4 regions of the Vibrio ziniensis genome follow, and region 2 is predicted to be linked to each of the others. Evidence: predicted binding sites of a transcription regulator. Region 2 holds the regulator's gene; each other region holds the start of a gene.
The links. The regulator PurR, encoded in region 2, represses purine synthesis genes. The targets are predictions, from matches to a motif close to TNANGNAAACGTTTNCNTNA.
Positions count from the first base shown of each region.

Region 1: a site for PurR is predicted at 3,419-3,438, ahead of G5S32_RS20750 (formate--tetrahydrofolate ligase). Genes of this name have one in related genera too.
Region 3: a site for PurR is predicted at 3,153-3,172, ahead of glpX (class II fructose-bisphosphatase). Genes of this name have one in related genera too.
Region 4: a site for PurR is predicted at 1,663-1,682, ahead of guaB (IMP dehydrogenase). Genes of this name have one in related genera too.

Region 1 covers NZ_CP049332.1:1,278,208-1,283,753, reverse strand. Annotated here, with positions in the region: gene G5S32_RS20760 (helix-turn-helix domain-containing protein) at 1-332, shown strand, start outside; gene msrB (peptide-methionine (R)-S-oxide reductase MsrB) at 353-1,498, opposite strand; gene G5S32_RS20750 (formate--tetrahydrofolate ligase) at 1,642-3,390, opposite strand; gene elbB (isoprenoid biosynthesis glyoxalase ElbB) at 3,713-4,363, opposite strand; gene G5S32_RS20740 (hypothetical protein) at 4,368-4,601, opposite strand; gene G5S32_RS20735 (LysR family transcriptional regulator) at 4,722-5,546, opposite strand, start outside.
Region 2 covers NZ_CP049331.1:1,939,895-1,945,440, forward strand. Annotated here, with positions in the region: gene mukF (chromosome partition protein MukF) at 1-148, opposite strand, end outside; gene cmoM (tRNA uridine 5-oxyacetic acid(34) methyltransferase CmoM) at 160-942, opposite strand; gene elyC (envelope biogenesis factor ElyC) at 1,032-1,850, shown strand; gene torD (molecular chaperone TorD) at 2,009-2,656, shown strand; gene purR (HTH-type transcriptional repressor PurR) at 2,937-3,944, shown strand; cyclic di-GMP riboswitch class I at 4,116-4,214, shown strand; gene G5S32_RS08875 (TfoX/Sxy family DNA transformation protein) at 4,328-4,915, shown strand; gene G5S32_RS08880 (TVP38/TMEM64 family protein) at 5,244-5,546, shown strand, end outside.
Region 3 covers NZ_CP049331.1:204,809-210,354, forward strand. Annotated here, with positions in the region: gene fieF (CDF family cation-efflux transporter FieF) at 1-819, shown strand, start outside; gene pfkA (6-phosphofructokinase) at 1,066-2,028, shown strand; gene glpX (class II fructose-bisphosphatase) at 2,090-3,097, opposite strand; gene zapB (cell division protein ZapB) at 3,418-3,660, shown strand; gene metF (methylenetetrahydrofolate reductase) at 3,748-4,635, opposite strand; gene G5S32_RS00935 (bifunctional aspartate kinase/homoserine dehydrogenase II) at 4,913-5,546, opposite strand, start outside.
Region 4 covers NZ_CP049331.1:747,523-753,068, reverse strand. Annotated here, with positions in the region: gene guaB (IMP dehydrogenase) at 67-1,530, opposite strand; gene xseA (exodeoxyribonuclease VII large subunit) at 1,771-3,102, shown strand; gene tnpA (IS200/IS605 family transposase) at 3,226-3,687, opposite strand; gene G5S32_RS03380 (EAL domain-containing protein) at 3,887-5,546, opposite strand, start outside.

The DNA of each region.
Region 1 (5,546 bases), on a different replicon from region 2:
TTGAGCAGACGGGCAATTATCCATTAACGATTAATGAGATGAGTTCGATTGCCTGTGTCAGTCAAAGAACTTTGCAGTACTGTTTTGAACAGGAATTGGGCATTAGCCCGAATAGCTTTCTTCGAGATTGCAGGCTCAACGCTGTTAGAAGAGATTTGCTAAACATGAGTGAGGAGAGGGCAATTTGCGATATAGCTTTGCATTACGGTTTCTACCATTTAGGAACATTTAACCACTATTACAAGCTGTTATTTGCTGAGACGCCCAGTCAAACCAGAGACCGGGCACCCAAATATCAGAATGTAAGTGTGGTTAGGCATCTTGTTCGCTGAAACCCGTCCAACATAAATGTCTATTGATTGAAAAGCTTCAACCATTCTTCGTAGCCTTCTTGCTGCATTTTATCTACCGGAACAAAGCGCATTGCGGCTGAATTCATACAGTATCTCAACCCTGTTGGTGCAGGACCATCATCGAACACATGACCGAGATGAGAGTTGGCGAAACGGCTGCGAACCTCGGTTCTGGTGTAAAAGAGCTTATTGTCATCGTGAGTCACAATGTATGCGGCATTGATGGGTTTTGTGAAACTTGGCCAGCCCGTACCTGATTTGTACTTATCGGTTGATGAAAACAGTGGCTCACCAGAGACGATATCCACATAGATTCCTTCCTGCTTGTTGTCCCAGTATTCATTTTGAAACGCACGCTCAGTGCCTTCTTCTTGAGTCACGTAATATTGCAATTCGGTCAGTTTAGCTTTGATTTCACTATCCGACGGACGTGTGTACACTTTGACACTGTTCACCGCTTTGGTTTTATCGATGATCTCTCGTAACGTAACAGGATTGTCTACTCTGTCTTTACCAAAAATCTCATCCAAATATTGGTCGCGACCAGAAGCGTATCGATAGTACTTATAACGAAGCTTGTTAGTTTTGTAATAGTCTTGGTGATAATCCTCGGCAACCCAAAACTTGGTGAATGGGATCAGTTCGGTTTTTAGTTGCTTCTTAAAAATGCCCGATTGCTCTATCTCGTTCATAAAGTTAGACGCAATCTGTTTTTGCTCTTCATTGTGATAGAAAATTGCAGGACGATACTGGTTGCCTCTGTCAACAAATGAACCTTGGTCATCGGTTGGGTCGATATGGCGAAAGAACTGATCCAATACTTGTTCGTAAGTCACTTTCTTGGGATCGTACGCCACTTGAACGACTTCTATGTGCCCGGTTTTTCCTGAAGAGACTTCTCGGTATTTGGGGTTATCAACATTCCCGCCAGCATACCCAGACACCACATCAATGACTCCGTTGAGTTGCTCCATATCCGATTCTGTACACCAGAAGCAGCCGCCTGCTAGTGTTGCAACTTCGGTTTGCCCCATACTTTTTGAGTCCGATTGAGCAGGTTTCATTTCACTGGTGGCGTGACTAAGCGAAAAAAAAGATAAAGGGATTGCCGCCAAGAGTAGCAATAGTATTGTTGAGCGTTTCATGACTTTCCTTACCCATTTTTATAATTGGTATAAGAAAAGAACGGCACAGGAAGTGATAAATTTCAAATCATTTACTAAATAAATCTATCAGTAAAGGGAAAGGCAGCGATGAGTGAAGTGCTGCCTTTAGAGTTTCAAAGAACTTAACTCAAGCCGATAATATGGCCGTGTTCGTCAATGTCTAGTGACATAAATGCGGGTTTGTCTGGTAAACCGGGCATGGTCATCACATTGTCACACAGGGCATATACAAAGCCTGCACCAGCACAGAGCTTGAGTTCACGGATCATGACCTCAAAACCGCTCGGTGCACCTTTAATCGAAGAGTTTGTCGTAATCGAAAGCGGTGTTTTGGCAAAACAGACAGACAAGTTTTCAAAACCCTGTTCATTCAGTTGTTTTAACTGTGTTTGTGCTTTGTAGCTGAGCATGAATGAACCTGCGCCGTAACCTTTGGTGACAACATTGGTAATTTTGGTCATCAATGCATCTTCTGCTTGATAGAGAGGCATAAATAGAGAAGGCTTTTCACACTGCTTAATCACTTTATTAGCGAGATCTTTCGTTCCTTCTCCACCTTTTACAAAGCCTTCAGAAAGTGCTACCTCAACATCGTTTGGAAGTGCTTCAATCAATGAGATGAGTTGTTGCAGTTCTTCGTCAGTATCTTGAGGAAAACGGTTAATTGCAACCACTGCAGGAATGCCGTATTTATTTACGTTGTTGATATGCCATTTGAGGTTCTCAAAACCTTCTAATAATGCGTCTTTATCGGGTGAGAACAACGAGTCTGGTATTGCTTGACCCGGTTTCAGATCGAATTGACCTGAGTTAGCTTTGAGCCCACGTAGGGTGGCAACGATAACGGCACAATCGGGTGTTTTTCCTGATGCTTTCGCTTTGATGTTACAGGCTTTTTCAAAACCCATATCTGAGCCGAAACCACCTTCTGTGACTGTGTAATTGGCTAATCGTGTCGCAATATCATCGGCGATAATAGATGAGTTACCATGCGCGATATTGGCAAAAGGTCCCGCGTGAATAAGGGTAGGGACGCCCTCCAACGTCTGCATTAGGGTTGGTTTAATCGCTTCTTTCATACTAACTGTCATTGCGCCAGCCACTTGTAGATCTTCAGTGGTAACTGGATGCCCATCAAAACTGTAAGCAACCACGATTTTACCAATCCGTTGGCGTAAATCTTTAAGGTCAGAAGCCAAAGCTAGGATTGCCATTAACTCTGATGCTGCGGAGATATCAAATCCATCGGTGCGTTCATAGCCGTTAATCGTTTTACCCATTTCGTTCTGGCCGACAGTCACCATACGTAATGCGCGGTCGTTATGGTCAACCACACGTTTCCATACCACCTGATGTGGATCGATACGTAAGGCTTTTAGCTGAGTTCTACGCTCAAAATCTTCGTAGCCGTTACGTTGCTCATGGTAGATACGGGCATCAATGGCGGCAGAGGCAAGGTTATGCGCTGCGGTCACTGCGTGAATGTCACCGGTTAAGTGCAAGTTTAACTCTTCCATCGGCGCTACTTGAGAATAGCCGCCACCAGCTGCACCACCTTTTACACCAAAGATAGGCCCCATTGAGGGTTGGCGAATACAGGCAAATACAGATTGGTTTAGTTTTGCTAATCCCTGCGCGAGACCGATTGTGGTCACGGTTTTACCTTCTCCAAGTGGCGTTGGTGTAATTGCAGTCACCAACACAAACTTACCAATAGGTTTTTCGTGCAAGCGTTCTAAGCATTTTAACGAGACTTTTGCTTTGTAATGTCCATGGCTTTCATATTCTTCAGCAAGCAATCCTGCCTTTTCAGCCACGGCATCAATGTGAGTCAATTGAGTAGAACGGCAAATGTCGATGTCTGATAGCATAAAATCCTCAGAAGGTGTTTGTGTGTAGTTAGGCAAACGTTTGCGTTGGCATGTTATCTGGAAATATATCGATGTAAAGGTTTTTTACGAGAGGATTGTTCGATTGCGGTAATTTTCAAATTTATGCTGATTTGAGTCAAGTCGCGGATAATATTTGCTCAACGATTCAGTGGATAAAATAAGTAATGGATAAAGTAATCCCAAGCAATGAAATCCCAAAGGTGACCTAACGATCACCTTTGGGATTTCATTGTAAAGCGTCAGGCCATTTATACCCGTGCTAATTTGGCTTATACCAATGCTAATAGTCGCGCAGCTGTGACTAAGCCAGCTGTATTAGTTTTTCAACCAAACGTTCGATACCCGAAGCCGCTTCTGAAATGCTTTCTGCCAACATATAGGCAGGTGTTGATAGTACGTTGTGCTCGTGGTCGTAAACAAAGTCATCTACAGGACAGTTAATATGGTCACCACCCATGTGATTAAAAGCGACAGCGGTATCTTTATCATTACCGATCGTTCCCTGAACACCGTGTTCATAAATCATCGGTATAATGGTTGGCGCGATACAGAGATAAGCGGCTGGCTTGCCTGCTTGAGCAAAGGCTCGACATGCGGAAGCCACATGAGCGTTGATAGTACACTCTGTGCCTTTAATCGCGAAGTCGGTTAAGTTTTTTGCAGCGCCAAAACCGCCAGGGATAAGTAAGGCATCGTATTCGTCAGCCTTAAGTTTTTCTACATCATCAATTTTGCCACGAACAAGCCGAGCCGCTTCCACCAACACATTTCGTGTTTCTGTCATCTCTTCACCAGTCAGGTGATTGATAACATGTAACTGTTCAATATTAGGCGCGAAACAGTACCAGCTCGCACCTTGCTTCTCTATGGCATGGAGAGCTAAGACAGCTTCATGAATTTCTGAGCCATCGAATACTCCACAGCCACTTAAAATCACGGCTACTTTTTTCATCGACTTATTCCTTGTGTTTAGCAGGAGTTTTTCTAACCTTGCGACCTTTATTCGCTTTCAATTGGTTATCGGTAGATAAGTCTAGTTTAGGATCAGAGACTGGATCGTTGCATAGATCACAGCTCAAATTTTGTTCGATTTCAGTTTCTGGTTCAGATTCAGATAGGGCGTCATTCTCTGGGTAATGTTTCACCACAAACGGTACAAGCATGACGGAAGAAGGCAAAAAGTGTTTCATAGCACATCCAGTTGATACTCAAGCAGTTAGTACTGGTTTTATATGTCGTAAATGCTGGATGTTTATTGTGCTAAATCAGTGATTTTGCCTTTTTTATTCCTCGGGCTTTATTGTTGTGACTCAGAATAGACCTTCGTCCCAGATTGGCGTCAATCTGCCAAGTTTGTCTGCTACATATTCCATGAACGCTCTTACTTTGTGAGGAAGATGTTTACGTTCAGGAAACACCGCATAGATAGCGTGTTCAGGTAGCGAGTAGGCGGTCATTATCGAAATCAACTTGCCTGATAAAATGTCTTTGCTGACGAGAAATGTTGGTAACTGACCAACGCCTAAGCCTTCGATTAAAGCGCGGCGAATGGCTTCGCTGTTATTGACGATAAAGTTACCTTTGGGGATGACTTTAAACTCGTTGTGCTGCTGTTCAAACGTCCATTCACTGCCTCCTCGAAAATAGGAGTAAACCAGACAGTTGTGGTCAATCAGATCAGAAGGCTTTTGCGGAGAACCATGCTTTTTGAGGTAATCAGGCGATGCGCACAATACGCTTTTACACTGCACTAAACGTTTGGCAACTAAGTTAGAAATGGGCAAATTGCCGATGCGAATTGCTAAGTCAAATTCGCCTTCGATTAAATCAACCATTTGATCTTCCAGTTGCAGATCGATCGTTACCTTTGGATACTGGGCCAGAAACTCAGCGATGATAGGGGCGATATAGAGCACACCGAATGACATCGGGGCTGTGATTTTCAGCTTACCCTGAGGCTCACCTTGCAGTTCAGTGACAGCGTCCATCCCTTGTTGTGCTAATGCAAGTGCTTGAGATGCATGGTCATAATAGCGTTTACCGGCTTCAGTCAGACTGAGTTTTCTTGTGGTTCGATTAAGCAGACGTATGCCTAGATCATCTTCTAACTGTGTCACTCGTTTACTGATTGCTGA
Region 2 (5,546 bases):
CATCAAATCTGTCATTACTTAGCACTGCAATTGCGATTAAAAACGCGAGTCGCTCAGTCGTTAGATTTAATGAGAAATCATGCTGCTTTACCCAGCTAACCAATTCATCAATAGGTTGCTCAACAGCGTTCTGAGTTAACTCACCCATTGTTATTCCTGTTATTGTTTTTTCTTAGCCCATACGTGTATGTATCGGCCTAATGAGAGGTATGGCTCCTGACGACAAAATTTTCGTTCTAAAGCCAATACATCATCGTATTGGTATTCGCCCATATTTTTCACATTGCCAATGTAATCACTAAAACAGCGAATACCAGATTTACCTTGTATCTCAAACCCTGAATCCTCTATCCACTGATACACTTCCGTAGGAAGCAATCCAGTTTGAGGCTGAAGTTTGAAGCGTTTTCTATGCGGCATTCCCTCTAATACATGAGGAATATTGCCACATACTGCATTTTTATATACAAGCCCGTGGTAGTTGTAAAACATGATAGATGCCATGCCACCCGGTCTCACTTGAGCTAACAAGTTTTCTAAAGCGGGTTTTGGCTCAGCCAACCACTCCATCACAGCGTGAAACATCACCACGTCAACTGGCTCAGTTAAATGCTCCTGTATATTTTGCACAGGAGAATGGACCAACTGATATTGATCAAGCAAGCCATTATTGGCAATATCCTGCTTAGCAAGATTGAGCATTTCAGAAGAAAGATCACACAAGGTCACACGATGTCCGAGCTTAGCGAGCTTCTGTGACATCTGCGCTAGTCCCCCGCCAGCATCTAGAATGTGCAACGGAGTTTCTGATTGGTCAAAACTTGCCAACAACTGCGTCAGGTCTTCCCACACAATTACTTGACGGATTTCTCCTTTATCGGAGCCATAGATATTTTTTACAAATTTGTGGGCAATATCGTCGAAATTACGATCTTCTGTCACAGCGGCTTGGGTTATCATAGCGAATTCGTGCTGCTATTTTGTCATAGGAATAGCAGGAATAAAGAGGGTTTCACCCTTTTTATTGTCAAGTGCTGTTTTTTCGGACTATTTTGTTTATGTTTGAGCTGAAAAAAATTGTTTCATCCTTTTTAATGCCCTTACCAGCACTGCTGATTGTGGGATTTATTGGCTTAATGCTGATTATGTTTACTGCCAAACGTAAAACTGGCAGCCTCATCGTTCTGTTTTCTCTAACCAGTCTTTTTCTTATTTCGTTTCAACCCATATCAACAAGTTTGTTGATGCCTTTAGAGCGCCAATACCCCGCGTTTCTTCCTGTCGAAAGAAACATTGATTACGTGATGGTTTTAGGTAATGGACATGTTGTCGATGGCTATATACCACCAACTTCTGAACTATCACGAGCAGCATTAATGCGTTTAACGGAAGGAATACGTATTGCTAGGATGTACCCAGGATCCAAATTGATTCTTTCAGGTTATGCTGGTGGCAGCGAGTTTAGTCATGCTCGTATGTTAGCACGAGTCGCATTAGCACTCGGTGTAGCAAAGTCTGACATCGTGTTGTTAGAAACAGCAAAAGATACTTGGGAAGAGGCAAGACAAGCTGCTGCATTCGTACAAAGCAAAAAGTTGGTACTAGTGACTTCCGCCAGCCATATGGAAAGAGCAATTAAAGAATTTAATTCCGCAGGATTAAACCCGATTCCAGCGCCAACCAACTTTTTAGCTCAAGCTAACATTACTCAACCCTGGGATAAATACACGCCTCAAGCACGCTATTTGGAGCAAACCGAGCGCTTTTGGTACGAGAGCCTTGGTCAGCTTTGGCAAAAGATGCGCGATTATGTTGCTGGCTCTGATGGCAAACTAACACAAGATAAGTAGCTCCTTGCAAAGATGATATGAAGACCCGCTTTATGCGGGTCTTTTTTCGCCAACCTTCGCTCAACAAAGGTCTTCGATCTGCATACTTTAGTTCGCAAATTTCGTACAGAGCGTAATTATTGCTTAGACTTAGATAAAGAAAAGTACGGAGCTAAGTAATGAAAGAAATTAAAGCCTTTAACGAAAAACGAGCTGAAATCTATTGGTGGCTTTCAGGTTTGTTTGCTTGCGAACTCAGTTCACAAGACTTGTCACATTACTCATCCCCCGAAATTTACAATTTTCTCGCAGGACTTAGTGAAAACGACCATTTAGCAGTCTCCACTCACAAACTATGCGCAACTCTCAAGCAACTTCTCAAACATGAAGATGCACAAGTGCAAATTGCTAATAGCTTCTATAACCTATTTCTAAAATGTGATGGGAATTCGGCTCTCCCGTACGCATCTCTTTATATTGATAAATCAAAAATGAATAATAAAACTCCAGCACAAGCAATTGCTGAGTTAATGGAGCAAAATGGCGTACATGTTCAAGAGCAGACAAATGAATCATATGATCATCTCGCTATCGAATTAGACTTTCTCGGACACCTCATTATTCGCTCTAACGAACTTGAGAAAGAAGCCCGTATGGAACAGGCCCTAAAGTTCCAAGCGGACTATATTCGTCATCATCTATTGAACTGGATACCTGATTTTTCTTTTGATTGTGCGAGCAAGGATAAATTGGGATTTTATTCATCAATTTCAGTATTATTGGTCGCTTTTTTAGAGCTTGATTTAAACTATCTTACAGGCAATTGAAACTCATCGTTGGTTCAACAAAGGGCATGAATTGTGACTACAGTTAAGTTTGCGCTATTGATTTGTCGTTGCTAGCTAACCATTTGCGGTTTAAACTCAATACCATAAAAGATGAATCATTATTTAAAACTCAAACCGCTATATCGAAGCGGTTTTTGTGTTTTAACGACTTTAGGCTAGAAGCTTTATAAACTTCGCCGCTGCTGAATCCGGCCAGTAATGTGGGTTGTTTACCTAATAAAAAATTTAGCGAAATCAGCAGTCAAAACAGGACAAATATATGGCTACGATTAAAGATGTTGCTCGCTTAGCTGGCGTATCAACCACAACCGTATCACACGTAATTAATAAAACTCGCTTTGTTGCTGAAGCAACTCAAGAAAAAGTTCTCGAAGCAGTAAAAGAGCTAAACTACGCACCAAGTGCCGTAGCACGTAGCTTGAAATGCAATACTACCCGCACCATTGGTATGTTAGTTACTCAATCAACCAATCTATTCTTTTCTGAAGTCATCGACGGTGTAGAAAGCTACTGTTACCGTCAGGGTTACACACTGATTCTGTGTAACACAGGTGGCATCTACGAGAAACAAAGAGATTACATCCGAATGCTGGCTGAGAAGCGAGTGGATGGCATTTTAGTCATGTGCTCCGACCTAACACAAGAACTGTCAGAGATGCTTGAAAGTCATTCGGACATTCCAAAAGTCATCATGGATTGGGGTCCAGAAGCTTCTACTGCTGACAAAATCATTGATAACTCTGAATTAGGGGGCTATTTAGCGACTAAATACCTTATCGACAGAGGTCATAAAGACATTGCTTGCTTAAGTGGACACTTACATAAACTCGCTTGTCAGGAACGAATTGCGGGGTTCCGTCGCGCTATGGCAGAGGCGAACTTGACAGTGAATGATAACTGGATTCTTGAAGGCAACTTCGAGTGTGATACAGCAGTACTAGCTGCAGATAAAATTATCGCAATGGATAAAATGCCGACCGCTGTGTTCTGTTTCAACGATACAATGGCACTAGGGTTAATGTCACGTTTACAACAAAAAGGTGTTCGTGTACCCGATGACATTTCGGTAATCGGATACGATAACATTGAACTTGCAGAGTACTTCTCTCCGCCCCTAACCACGATTCATCAACCAAAACGTCGTGTGGGCAAAAACGCATTTGAGATTTTGTTAGAACGAATCAAAGATAAAGAGCATGAACGTCGAATCTTCGAAATGCATCCAGAAATTGTAGAGCGTGATACAGTAAAAGACCTTACAAAATAATTAGTTACTCTATTTAAGTACCGTTCAATAAGAGCCAGTGAAATTCATCTCACAAATATTAAAACAGTAATAAGCTCGCAAACCCAATATTCAAACTTTGATCAACGTCACATTTAGTTCACATAAATGTGATGCTTATTCAAAGTTTTGTTTATTATTTTGAAAGTAATGTCACGCACAGGGCAAACCATCTGAAAGGGTGGGACGCAAAGCCTCCGGCCTAAACCAATCCATGTTAGTTCATAATTGGTAGGTAGCGGGGTTGCCGATGGCAAAAAGGTATACATGAGTTGACGCTTGATTGACATGCTCAATGTATTCTTTTGCTATTCTCTCGGACCTGAATTTGGTGGCGTATTTATTAATACACCGAGACTAACAGCATGGATAAACCAGTACTAAAAGACTCAATGCGACTTTTTGAGCAACTAGGAAGCGTAAAATCGCGTTCTATGTTCGGAGGGTTTGGCATTTTCATCGATGACACGATGTTTGCTCTGGTCGTTAATGACCGACTACACATTCGTGCGGATGATCACTCCTCAAAGAATTTCCAACAACAAGGCTATGAACCTTACGTTTATAAAAAACGTGGTTTTCCTGTTGTGACTAAATACTTTGCCTTACCTGAAAATGTGTGGGATACCCCGCATCTAATTATTGAAAAAGCAAAGCAAGCCTTAGATGTCGCGAAACAAGAACGCGAGACTCAAGCTAAAGCGAAACCAGACCGACTTAAAGATCTTCCTAATATGCGTCTTGCTACAGAACGTATGCTCAAAAAAGCAGGAATCGATTCTGTTGACATGCTGCAACAGAAAGGCGCAGTGGCTGCGTTTAGAGCCGTGCAAGAGACTCATGCCACAACTGTTGGTATTGAGCTTTTATGGGCTTTAGAAGGTGCAATTGAAGGTAAGCATTGGTCTGTCATTCCCCAGTCTCGCCGCGATGAATTAATGCAGAAACTCTAGTTTCTATATTCGACTTAAAGATACAAAGCACTCTTCATAGGGTGCTTTTTTATGAATAATCAAAACCAAAATGAAATTTAAAGTCGGCTCTGCCTTTCCTATTCTCTATACATGATACCATTCTGGATAATTTCCTGATCAGTGAATAGGCGTCGATAAGCAAACCCTCCGAGCCATGGATGGATCGGAGGAGCTTCAGGGACGAATGAATGCGCGTTTGCGTTTGACGCCTATTCGCTGTTCTACCGATGCTCAGTCTGATCATATTTTTATCTAGGATGGTATGAGGAGCAAGTGATGGTTTTATCCAACTATTTTGGAGTTAACGATGAGTCATAAACTGATACTAGGGTTGATTTTAATTACCCTCATCGTTGTTATGGGTACTGAGTTTAGCCAATATCTCACTCTGGAATATGCGAAAACTCAACAAGCAGCCCTCTCTCAATACATAGACCAGAACCTCGTTTTTTCAGCTATTGCTTACTTTATCGCATATATTGTGATTACCGCTTTATCCATTCCCGGAGCTGCCGTTGTTACTCTTCTCGGAGCGGCTTTATTTGGCTTTTGGTTTAGTCTTATCTTAGTGTCTTTTGCTAGTACAATTGGTGCGACCCTCGCTTTTCTT
Region 3 (5,546 bases), 1.5 Mb from region 2:
TGGTGGATAACCGGTTCTGTTAGCTTGCTGGCCTCACTTATTGACTCCATGTTGGATATTGCGGCGTCCGTAGTAAACCTAGTGGTGTTACGCTACTCACTTCAGCCTGCGGACAGAGAACATGCATTTGGTCACGGCAAGGCTGAATCCTTGGCTGCTCTCGCTCAAGCCATGTTTATCTCAGGTTCAGCTTGTTTTCTTATTTTGAACGGTGTTGATCGCTTCTTCCGTCCCCATGATCTTCAGGATCCTGAATATGGTATCTATGTCAGCTTATTGGCTATTGTGGTGACTTTTGCTTTGGTGATGTTTCAGCGTCATGTGGTGAAGAAAACGGGTAGTCAAGCCATTGCGGCAGACTCTTTACATTACCAATCCGACTTATACATGAACGGCGCAATTATGGTGGCGTTAGGTTTAAGCTGGTTTGGTGTGAAACAAGCGGATGCGGTTTTTGCTATTGGTATCGGTTGTTTCATTTTATACAGCGCATTCAAGATGGTTCAGGAAGCGATTCAAACCTTATTGGACAGGCAATTACCCGAAGAAGAGATCGAACAAATTCGAGATATTTCTCTTTCAGTAGAAGGCGTTTTAGGTGTTCATGACCTCAGGACTCGAATGTCAGGGCCAGTAAGATTTATTCAGCTACACTTAGAATTGGACGATAAGATGCCTCTGATTGAGGCGCATCAAATCGCAGATGTTGTCGATGAAAAATTGTGTAAAGCGTTTCCTGGTGCGGATGTGCTGATTCATCAAGACCCGTACTCTTTGATGTTTGGCCCAGAAAGGAAGCAAAAACTTCAGCACTGGTAGCGACAAAGCTTGTCAGATAGACTATATTTTTTGCGGCATGAATAAAATGCGCGAATCTGATGTGAATCAACGATGCGAACGTGCAAAACTGTAATACTGCTTCTGGGTAAAAAGCTTTATAGCAGCGCATGCTAAGCAAGTTAGTTTTTCTAACGTGCACATATAATTACAAGATTCTGCTGTCTGAACATGATTTGGGCGGCGCCAAAAATAGCTATACAAATTTCAAAAAAATTGAGGGTGATCATGATTAAAAAGATCGGTGTTTTGACTAGTGGTGGCGATGCTCCAGGCATGAACGCGGCTATTCGTGGGGTAGTACGTACAGCGTTAAGCTTAGGTATTGAAGTTTATGGTATTTACGATGGTTACCAGGGTCTTTATGAAGATCGCATCAAACAGCTTGACCGTTCAAGTGTTTCTGATGTTATCAACCGTGGTGGTACTTTCTTAGGCTCAGCTCGTTTTCCTGAGTTTAAAGAAGTCGCTGTTAGAGAAAAAGCGATTGAAAACTTGAAGAAACACGGTATCGAGGCTCTTGTAGTTATCGGTGGTGACGGTTCATACATGGGTGCTAAGAAGCTGACTGAAATGGGTTATCCATGTATTGGCCTTCCAGGCACAATTGACAATGACATCGCGGGTACTGACTACACTATCGGTTACTTAACTGCACTTAACACAGTTATCGAATCTATTGACCGTTTGCGTGATACTTCTTCATCTCACCAACGTATTTCTATCGTAGAAATCATGGGTCGTCACTGTGGTGACTTAACTCTGATGTCTGCGCTAGCGGGTGGCTGTGAGTACATCATTACGCCTGAAACAGGTCTGAATATGGATAGTTTGATTGCAAATATTCAGGACGGCATTAAGAAAGGTAAGAAGCATGCGATCATCGCTCTGACTGAGCTGATGGTGGATGCAAATGTTCTTGCGAAAGAAATCGAGAAAGCAACCAAGCGTGAAACTCGTGCAACCATTCTTGGTCATATCCAACGTGGTGGCAAACCAACAGCATTTGACCGTGTTCTAGCTTCTCGTATGGGTAACTTCGCGGTTCATCTATTAATGGAAGGCCAAGGTGGTCGTTGTGTTGGTATCCAAAAAGAAGCATTGGTTCACCACGACATCATTGATGCAATTGAGAACATGCGTCGTCCAGTGCGCAAAGACCTATACAAAGTTGCTGAAGAGTTGTTCTAACACTCATCTGATTTAGGTAAAGAAAAAGACCGCAAAATGCGGTCTTTTTTATGTTTGATGCTTAAAGAATAATGTCGCGAATTTCTGGGTCTTTACGCTCTAGATAGTGAATCGATTTAATACGACGGATGGTACGGCAGCGCCCACGAACTAACAGTGTTTCGGTGGTGGCAATATGACCTTTACGCGTGATACCTTCTAGCAAATCACCTTTAGTGATGCCTGTTGCTGAGAAGATAATGTTATCGCTACGGGCCATGTCTTCCATCTTTAGAACCACGTTCGCTTCAACGCCCATCTGCTTGCAGCGCTCTAGCTCACTTGCGCCCCAAATACGGTTATCTTCTGTGTCACCTTTAACTTGGTGACGTGGAAGCAAGCGCCCATGCATGTCGCCGTCAAGGGCACGAATTACCGCCGCAGATACCACGCCTTCAGGTGCGCCACCAATGCAGTACATCACATCCACTTCGCTATCTGGCATACAAGTAAGAATTGAAGCCGCCACGTCGCCATCTGGCACCGCGAATACGCGAACGCCCATCTGTTGCATTTCAGTAATCACCGCATCGTGACGAGGTTTTGCAAGCGTTGTTACCACAAGTGTATCGAGTGTTTTGCCTAATGCTTCTGCAATATTTTCTAGGTTTTCTTTCAGCGGCTTATTCAGATCGATACAGCCTTTCGCACCCGGACCAACAACCAGTTTTTCCATGTACATATCTGGTGCTTTTAGAAAGCTGCCTTTTTCGCCAGCGGCTAAAACGGCTAAGGCATTCGACTGACCCATCGCTGTCATACGAGTGCCTTCGATTGGATCAACAGCAATGTCCACTTCATCGCCACCTAGACCAACTTTTTCGCCGATGAACAACATAGGAGCATCGTCGATTTCCCCCTCACCAATAACAATTTCGCCTTGGATTTCTGTTTGATTCAGTAGTGTACGCATAACTTCTACGGCGGCACCGTCGGCGGCGTTTTTATCACCACGACCAAGCCATTTATAACCTGCTAGTGCAGCACCTTCTGTGACTCGAGAAAAAGCCATTGCTAAATCACGTTTCATTTTCACTCCAACTCAGAACGATAGGGGATAATTTCGGCGGCATTCTAACATAATAGTAGGAAAACGTTTGCTAATTAGCCCGGCAGAGAGTTGTATTGGATCAAAAGATAGTGAGATTTAGCACGTTACAGGACAGATTCTGATCAGGCTGTAGTTACTTTCTTAGATGAAAGTTAGCGCCAGGTAAAATTACGTTGTTTTTTTAAGCGAATAGCGAAAAAGATCGAATATAGTGAGTGTTTCTCTGGGCTTGGCTGAGTAGAATGGGGCAATAAGTGACGTTTTGTCCATTTCAACCGAATCAATAAAGGGTAAGTACCATGTCTTTTGAAGTACTAGAACAACTAGAAGCAAAAATCCAAACCGCGGTTGACACAATCGCTCTACTGCAAATGGAAGTTGAAGAGCTGAAAGAAGAGAAGCAAAAGCTAGTTGAAGAAGCAAATGAGTTGAAAGCGAACCACGAAGCTTCTGTACAAAAAGCGCAACAAATCCAACAAGAGCATGACCAATGGCAAGAGCGCATTCGTAGCCTACTTGGCAAAATGGATGATGTGGAATAAGCCTCTGCTTTTCACAAATAAAAAACGCCGAACAGTATCGGCGTTTTTATGTTTTGAATATCGAGCGAGAGTCGGCTCTCTTCAAAATTAACGAGTAGGGCGAACACCTAAGGTGTGGCACAACGCGTAAGTCATTTCAGCACGGTTTAGCGTGTAGAAGTGGAAGTCTTTTACACCTTCGCGTGACAGTACGCGAACCATATCAATTGCCTGACTTGCACCTACTAGCTGACGAGTCACTGGATCATCCTCCAAACCTTCAAACTGTTTTGCCATCCAGCTTGGTACTTTCACGTTGTTTTGTGCAGCAAAGCGAGATGCTTGAGCAAAGTTCGATACTGGAAGAATTCCCGGTACAATTTCTACATCAATGCCTGCCGCCACACAACGGTCACGGAAACGTAGGTAGCTTTCTACATCGAAAAAGAACTGAGTGATGGCGCGGTTAGCACCTGCATCTACTTTACGTTTCAAGTTCAATAAGTCAGCTTGAGCACTTTTTGCTTCTGGGTGTACTTCTGGGAATGCTGCAACAGAGATATCAAAATCATGGCGAGACTTTAATAGTTCAACCAGATCAGAGGCATACATCTCAGGCTTACCGCCGCCAGGAGGGATATCTCCACGTAGAGCAACAATATTGTGAATACCGTTCGCCCAGTAATCATCGGCAATGTTAATCAACTCTTCACGAGAGGCATCTATGCAAGTTAGGTGCGGCGCTGACACTAGACCTGTTTGATCTTTGATCGCTTTGATAATTGAGTGGGTACGGTCACGCTCACCAGAATTTGCACCATAGGTAACAGAAACAAACTTAGGTTGAAGAGTTTTTAGACGGTGTACAGAGTTCCACAAGGTTTCTTCCATCTTCTCTGAACTTGGCGGAAAAAACTCAAAAGACACATTAATGTTAGAAAGCTCAGAAATATTCTGGTTTAAAGCGTCAATATGACCTGCGTGCGTGTATCCCATCTTCTCTCTCCTTGTAGTTATCACTACAAACGCTGATATTCGTTTAAATTGACGTTTAGACGTCTATATGGCTACAGAATGAATTGAATACGTTTTAATGTCAACCCAACTATTATGAATTTTTCTCATGTTGATGGTGAAATCATTTCAATTCATTTAAATGCTAAATGGTGATTTTTCATACCAAGAAATAATAGTTTCGAGTGTTGTTCTGGATAAATGGAAGTTAATAGCGATAAAACAATAAAACTCGCCAGTTACGGCGAGTTTTATAAGGCTATAGGAAGCTTGAAAGTAGGTTGAGGTCAGACTGAATCGCTCCAGCGGTCACTTCTCGACCTGCCCCCGGCCCACGAATGACCAGTGGGTTGTCTTTGTACCAACGACTCTCGATGGCAAAGATGTTGTCACATGGCAATAGGTTTGCCAGTGGATGATCTTTCTCCAAAGCTTCAACACCTACACTTGCTTTGCCGTTTTTCTCTAGACGAGCCACATAGCGAAGCACTTTATCTTGCTTCTGAGCTTTCGCTAAACGCTCAGCTAGTCGCTCATTAAGTAATTGGCTGTTGTCGAGGAAGTCATCCAGCGAAATATCACGCAATTCTTTAGGAACCAGAGATTCTACTCGAATGTTTTGAGGTTCAACCTCCAAGCCTGATTCACGGGCGAGGATCACCAGCTTGCGCATAACGTCAGAACCGTCTAAATCGTTACGAGGGTCAGGTTCGGTCAACCCTTGTTGCCAAGCTAAATCCACCAGTTCGCTAAACGGGATTGAGCCATCATACTGTTGGAATAACCAAGAGAGAGTGCCTGAGAAAATACCAGACAGTGCAGTGATTTCATCACCACTTTCACGCAAATCTCGAACAGTGTGGTTGATAGGCAAACCAGCACCAACTGTCGCG
Region 4 (5,546 bases), 1.2 Mb from region 2:
AACTAACAACTACATTCAAACGTTTGTTAATCCAACGCGCTATAAATCTAGTCGCGCTATTAACCATTAACCCAAACGGTAGTTTGGAGCTTCTTTAGTGATTTGAACGTCGTGTACGTGAGACTCTGCCATACCAGCGCCAGAGATACGTACAAATTCTGCTTTAGTACGCATATCTTCAATAGTAGCTGAACCAGTCAACCCCATACTTGAACGTAAACCACCCATCTGTTGATGAACGATCTCTTTCAGACGACCTTTATATGCGATACGGCCTTCGATACCTTCTGGAACAAGCTTGTCAGCAGCGTTATCAGATTGGAAGTAACGATCTGAAGAACCTTGAGACATTGCGCCCAAAGAACCCATACCACGGTAAGATTTGTAAGAACGACCGTTAAATAGAATGATTTCACCCGGTGCTTCTTCAGTACCAGCAAACATTGAACCAACCATAACGCAAGATGCACCTGCCGCGATTGCTTTACAGATGTCGCCAGAGAAACGGATACCGCCGTCAGCAATAACGGGAATACCGTATTCGTTTGCCACTTCAGCAGCATCAGAAATAGCGGTAATTTGAGGTACACCTACACCTGTTACGATACGAGTTGTACAGATAGAACCAGGGCCGATACCGACCTTAACTGCACTTACACCAGCTTCAATCAGCGCTTTAGCACCTGCGCCAGTTGCTACGTTACCACCAATGATGTCTAAATCTGGGTATGCTGCGCGAGTTTCGCGGATACGGTTTAGAACACCTTCAGAGTGACCGTGTGAAGAGTCGATAAGTAGAACATCGACACCTGCTTCAACAAGCGCGGCTACGCGCTCTTCGTTACCAGCACCAGCGCCAACCGCAGCACCTACACGTAGACGACCGCGAGCATCTTTACATGCGTTTGGTTTACGTTCTGCTTTGTGGAAGTCTTTTGCTGTGATCATACCTGTTAATTGGAAATCATCATTCACAACCAGTACTTTCTCAACACGAGCTTCGTGCATTTTCTCTTGAACTTCAGCGCGAGTTGCGCCTTCTTTTACCGCAGCTAAACGCTCTTTAGGAGTCATTACTGAATCTACTTTTTTCGATAGATCAGTAACGAAACGAACGTCACGACCAGTAATGATACCAACAAGTTCGTTGCTTTCGGTTACCACAGGGAAACCCGCAAAACCGTGTTTTTCAGTTAGGGCAACCACATCAGCAATCGTTGCTTCTGGGTTAACGGTAACTGGATCTGCAACAACGCCCGCTTCGAATTTTTTTACTTTACGAACTTCTGCTGCTTGCTGATCGATTGACATATTCTTGTGAATAAAGCCAATACCGCCTTCTTGTGCAAGAGCAATAGCTAAACGAGCCTCTGTCACTGTGTCCATAGACGCAGAAATCATTGGGATATTTAGAGTAATATTTTTAGTTAGCTGCGTATGTAAATCGGCAGTGTTTGGGAGAACGGTGGAGTGTGCTGGTACGAGTAGAACATCGTCGAATGTCAGCGCTTCTTTGGCAATTCTAAGCATTTGCAATATCTCACAATTTAGAGGGTAAATATAAAAACAATCCAAATGCTCCACTTTCCGGTTTTAACAACTTTCTATATTAATAACCGAAAAGATGCATTTGGATTAGATATTGCGGACGGATTATACGCCCGACGCAATCGCTTGGCTACACATTTCTTTATTTTTAATTTGCATTCTAGCCCTTGCTATGTATTATATTGCCGCTAATTTCCATACTCACGTCTGGTTGAATAATTAGTGCCTTCCAATACCAATCCAAACATCTATACCGTTTCTCGTCTTAATGCTGAAGTACGATTATTACTAGAAAATGAAATGGGTATCGTTTGGCTAATTGGTGAAGTTTCCAACTTCTCCTCTCCCGTTTCCGGTCACTGGTATCTAACGCTTAAAGACTCTCGCGCCCAAGTAAAGTGCGCTATGTTCAAAGGCAATAATCGCTTTGTAAACTTTAAGCCGAAAAACGGTCAGCAAGTGTTGGTTAAAGCACGATTGTCCCTCTATGAACCTCGTGGTGATTACCAAATCATTATTGAGAGCATGCAACCTGAAGGTGATGGCCGCTTACAACAAGAATTCGACCAGCTAAAAATGAAGCTTGCTTCTGAAGGTCTGTTTGCTCAAACTTTAAAGAAAAGCTTACCTGAACACCCAAGATGTGTCGGTGTTATCACCTCAAAGACTGGCGCAGCTCTGCACGACATCCTTCAAGTTCTTAGACGCCGCGACCCTAGCTTGCCTATCATCATCTATCCTACTCTAGTTCAAGGGGAAGATGCATCGATTCAGATTGCTCAAGCGATTGGCTGTGCCAACTCTCGTGCAGAGTGTGATGTGCTGATCGTAGGGCGAGGCGGCGGTTCGTTGGAAGACTTATGGTGCTTTAACAGCGAAATCGTTGCCCGTACCATTGCAGCAAGCCAGATCCCTATTATCAGTGCGGTTGGACATGAAATTGACGTGACGATTGCTGACTTCGTTGCTGATGTTCGTGCGCCGACTCCATCAGCGGCAGCTGAACTGGTCAGCAGAGACAACACCAATAAGAAACAAGCGTTTCAAGCATATCGTCATAAAATAGCCAGCGCTATGCGCCACTATTTTGCTCAACAAAAATTTGAATTGAAACAGCTGCAACATCGCTTAGACAGACAACATCCAGCCAATCGTCTTCAACGTCAGCAACAGCAGCTTGATGAATACAGCATGCGCTTAGAGCGAGCAGTTCAAGCTCGTATCAACAAAACACAGCAGCATCTTGATAGGCAGAGGCATCAACTTCAGCTTTTGTCTCCAGAAAAAATATTGCGTAATCAGCAATATCTACTTTCAAGCAAAGAAAGAGAAATGAATGAAGCGATGAAACGATATCTTGTTTCTTCTCGTCATACATTTACTCGCTTGATGGACAAAATGAATGCGGTCAGCCCTCTGGCTACTTTATCTCGAGGCTATTCAATAACGCAAAATGCTCAAGGCGATGTCATTCATAACACCAGTGAAGTTCAGCAAGGTGACTTAATCGTTACTCGCCTAAAAGATGGAGAGATACGCTCCATCGTTAAATAAATTTCTCCTGTCAATGAAAAAAAGTATCCACCGGCATAGCCGGTGGTTTTTCATATGCGCCTATAAGGCTCTCCTACTGGCAGCGCCCTAGCAGGCGCGTAGTGATCTGACATTTGCATATGACTATTTCCTGCGGCCCGCAAACGGGCTACCTGAATACGGGAGCGACAATTGCTCTCCCATTTTATCCTGCTCTAGTTGGTGCTTTATGTAATTCTGTATCTTGCTCGTATTCTTACCTACCGTATCTACATAATAACCTCGGCACCAAAACTCACGATTCCGATATTTAAACTTCAAATCCCCGAATCGTTCATAAAGCATTAGGCTACTTTTACCTTTCAAATACCCCATAAACGCTGAAACACTCATTTTGGGCGGTATTTCTAAAAGCATGTGGATATGATCCGAGCAACATTCCGCTTCAAGAATGTTCACATTTTTCCATTCACATAGTTTCCTCAATATTTCACCTATTGCTCTACGTTTTTCTCCGTAGAACACTTGTCTTCTATATTTCGGTGCAAAGACTATGTGGTATTTACAGTTCCAGCGCGTGTGCGCTAAGCTCTTTTCGTCCCCCATTGGGACCCCCTTTCAATTCTTAATTAACTCTTGTAGTTGCCAGACCACAAGACGTTTTTATCAAATTGAAAGGGGTTATATAACTGATTTATAGCTGTAAGCTTTACGGAACCCCCAGCCTAGCTGGGGGTTTTCTCTATACAAAAAGGCCACTGAGGTCATCAGTGGCAAATCTCACAGTGAAACCTAGGGGAAACTTTTACTTTGCTCTTAAGTTGTCTCTAATCTTTTTTGTTAGGTTCTCAACATCGACAGGTCGTGAGAAGTAGTAACCTTGCAATAGATGACAAGCAAGATCAGCGAGAATCTGTGATTGCTCCTTAGTTTCTACACCTTCTGCAACAATTGTCAGTTGCTTAATACTCGCTACAGCCAAGATGCTTTTTACTAAGTTATACGCATCTTTATCTTCAACTAAATCATTGATAAAGCTCTTATCAATTTTCACTTCATCGACCGGTAACTTAGATAAATAGCTGAGCGACGAATAACCTGTACCAAAATCATCAATCGAAAACTTAATGCCAATCGCTTTAAGCTGCTCAATAACAGCAATGGTTCCAGGAATATCGTTTAGGAATGTACCTTCCGTGATTTCGAAAACAATGCGCTTTGAATCAATCCCCGTTGATTGGATAATCTCTATCGTACTATCGACAAAGCCTTTGCTCATCAGTTGGTTTGGTGAGATGTTTACAGATAACGTCAAAGCATCTTCGCCATTTGGGCTAATTGACTGAATATCTTTACAAGCTTGAGCAAGTACTAAATCACTGATCTTACCAATCACACCTTTTTTCTCAGCGATCGGAATAAAATCGAGTGGCGCAACTCGTCCTAGCTCTACGTTATCCCAGCGCACTAGCGCTTCAACACCAATGATCTTACCGTTTAACGTACTGACTTGCGGTTGGTAGTGAACATAAAACTCTTTATTGTCGATTGCAAAATCTAGCAGGTTAGAGATCTTGAAGTGACGTTCTGAACTCTTAGACATAAATGGCGAATAGCTAACATTGAATAAGTTATTTGCTTTCGCATACTTCATCGCTAGCTCACCGTTACGCACGATGATCGAGCCTAAAATGTTGCGATTCTTGAAACTCACTACTGCGTTGCGAACATGAAGTGAAATCATCTCACCACACACATCAAATTTTTCAAACGTTTCAGTTTGCTTTTCGAAATCGATACATGAACCCGTTGATTTCTGACAAATCACTACAAATTGGTCTGCTGATACATGCCCAATGAACATCATTTCATCTTTAAGATCTTCCAGTGCGCTACTCACTTGTCGTAGCACGCGGTCACCAACGGCAAAACCATATTGGTTATTAACCTTCTGGAAGTCCACAATGTCAATCAGCTGTAGTTGATACTCTTCGCCTTTTTCCTGCAAACAAAGGTTATCGATGTAATCTGACGTTGCTTTTCTATTTGGTAAACCTGTCACATCGTTATAAAGAGATCGAAAAGCAATTTCTTTATCTTTCTCTTCTATTTGAATCAGCTTTTCTTCAATTGCTGATTTGTACTGATATAGTTTTTTTGCCGTGATGGTACGTAAGTAATAAATGATCCCAGCAAAAATGATGAAGACAAAAATATGGAACAGGTTCTGATTGGACTTTTGTTCGAGGACTAGATTCGTGACTATTTTAGCTTCTGATTCAGAGTATTTTTTGATGTCATTTAGTAGCTCACCACTACCTAAGACAACATCCCAATCTTCGACGTAGCGAATATGCGTGATCTTTTGTGCAGCGGCATCAGACTTACGGTTGTTAAATGCTTTGTCACTATATTCAACCCAAGACACTCCATTGATTGCGCTTTGATAAATATAATGGACTAAC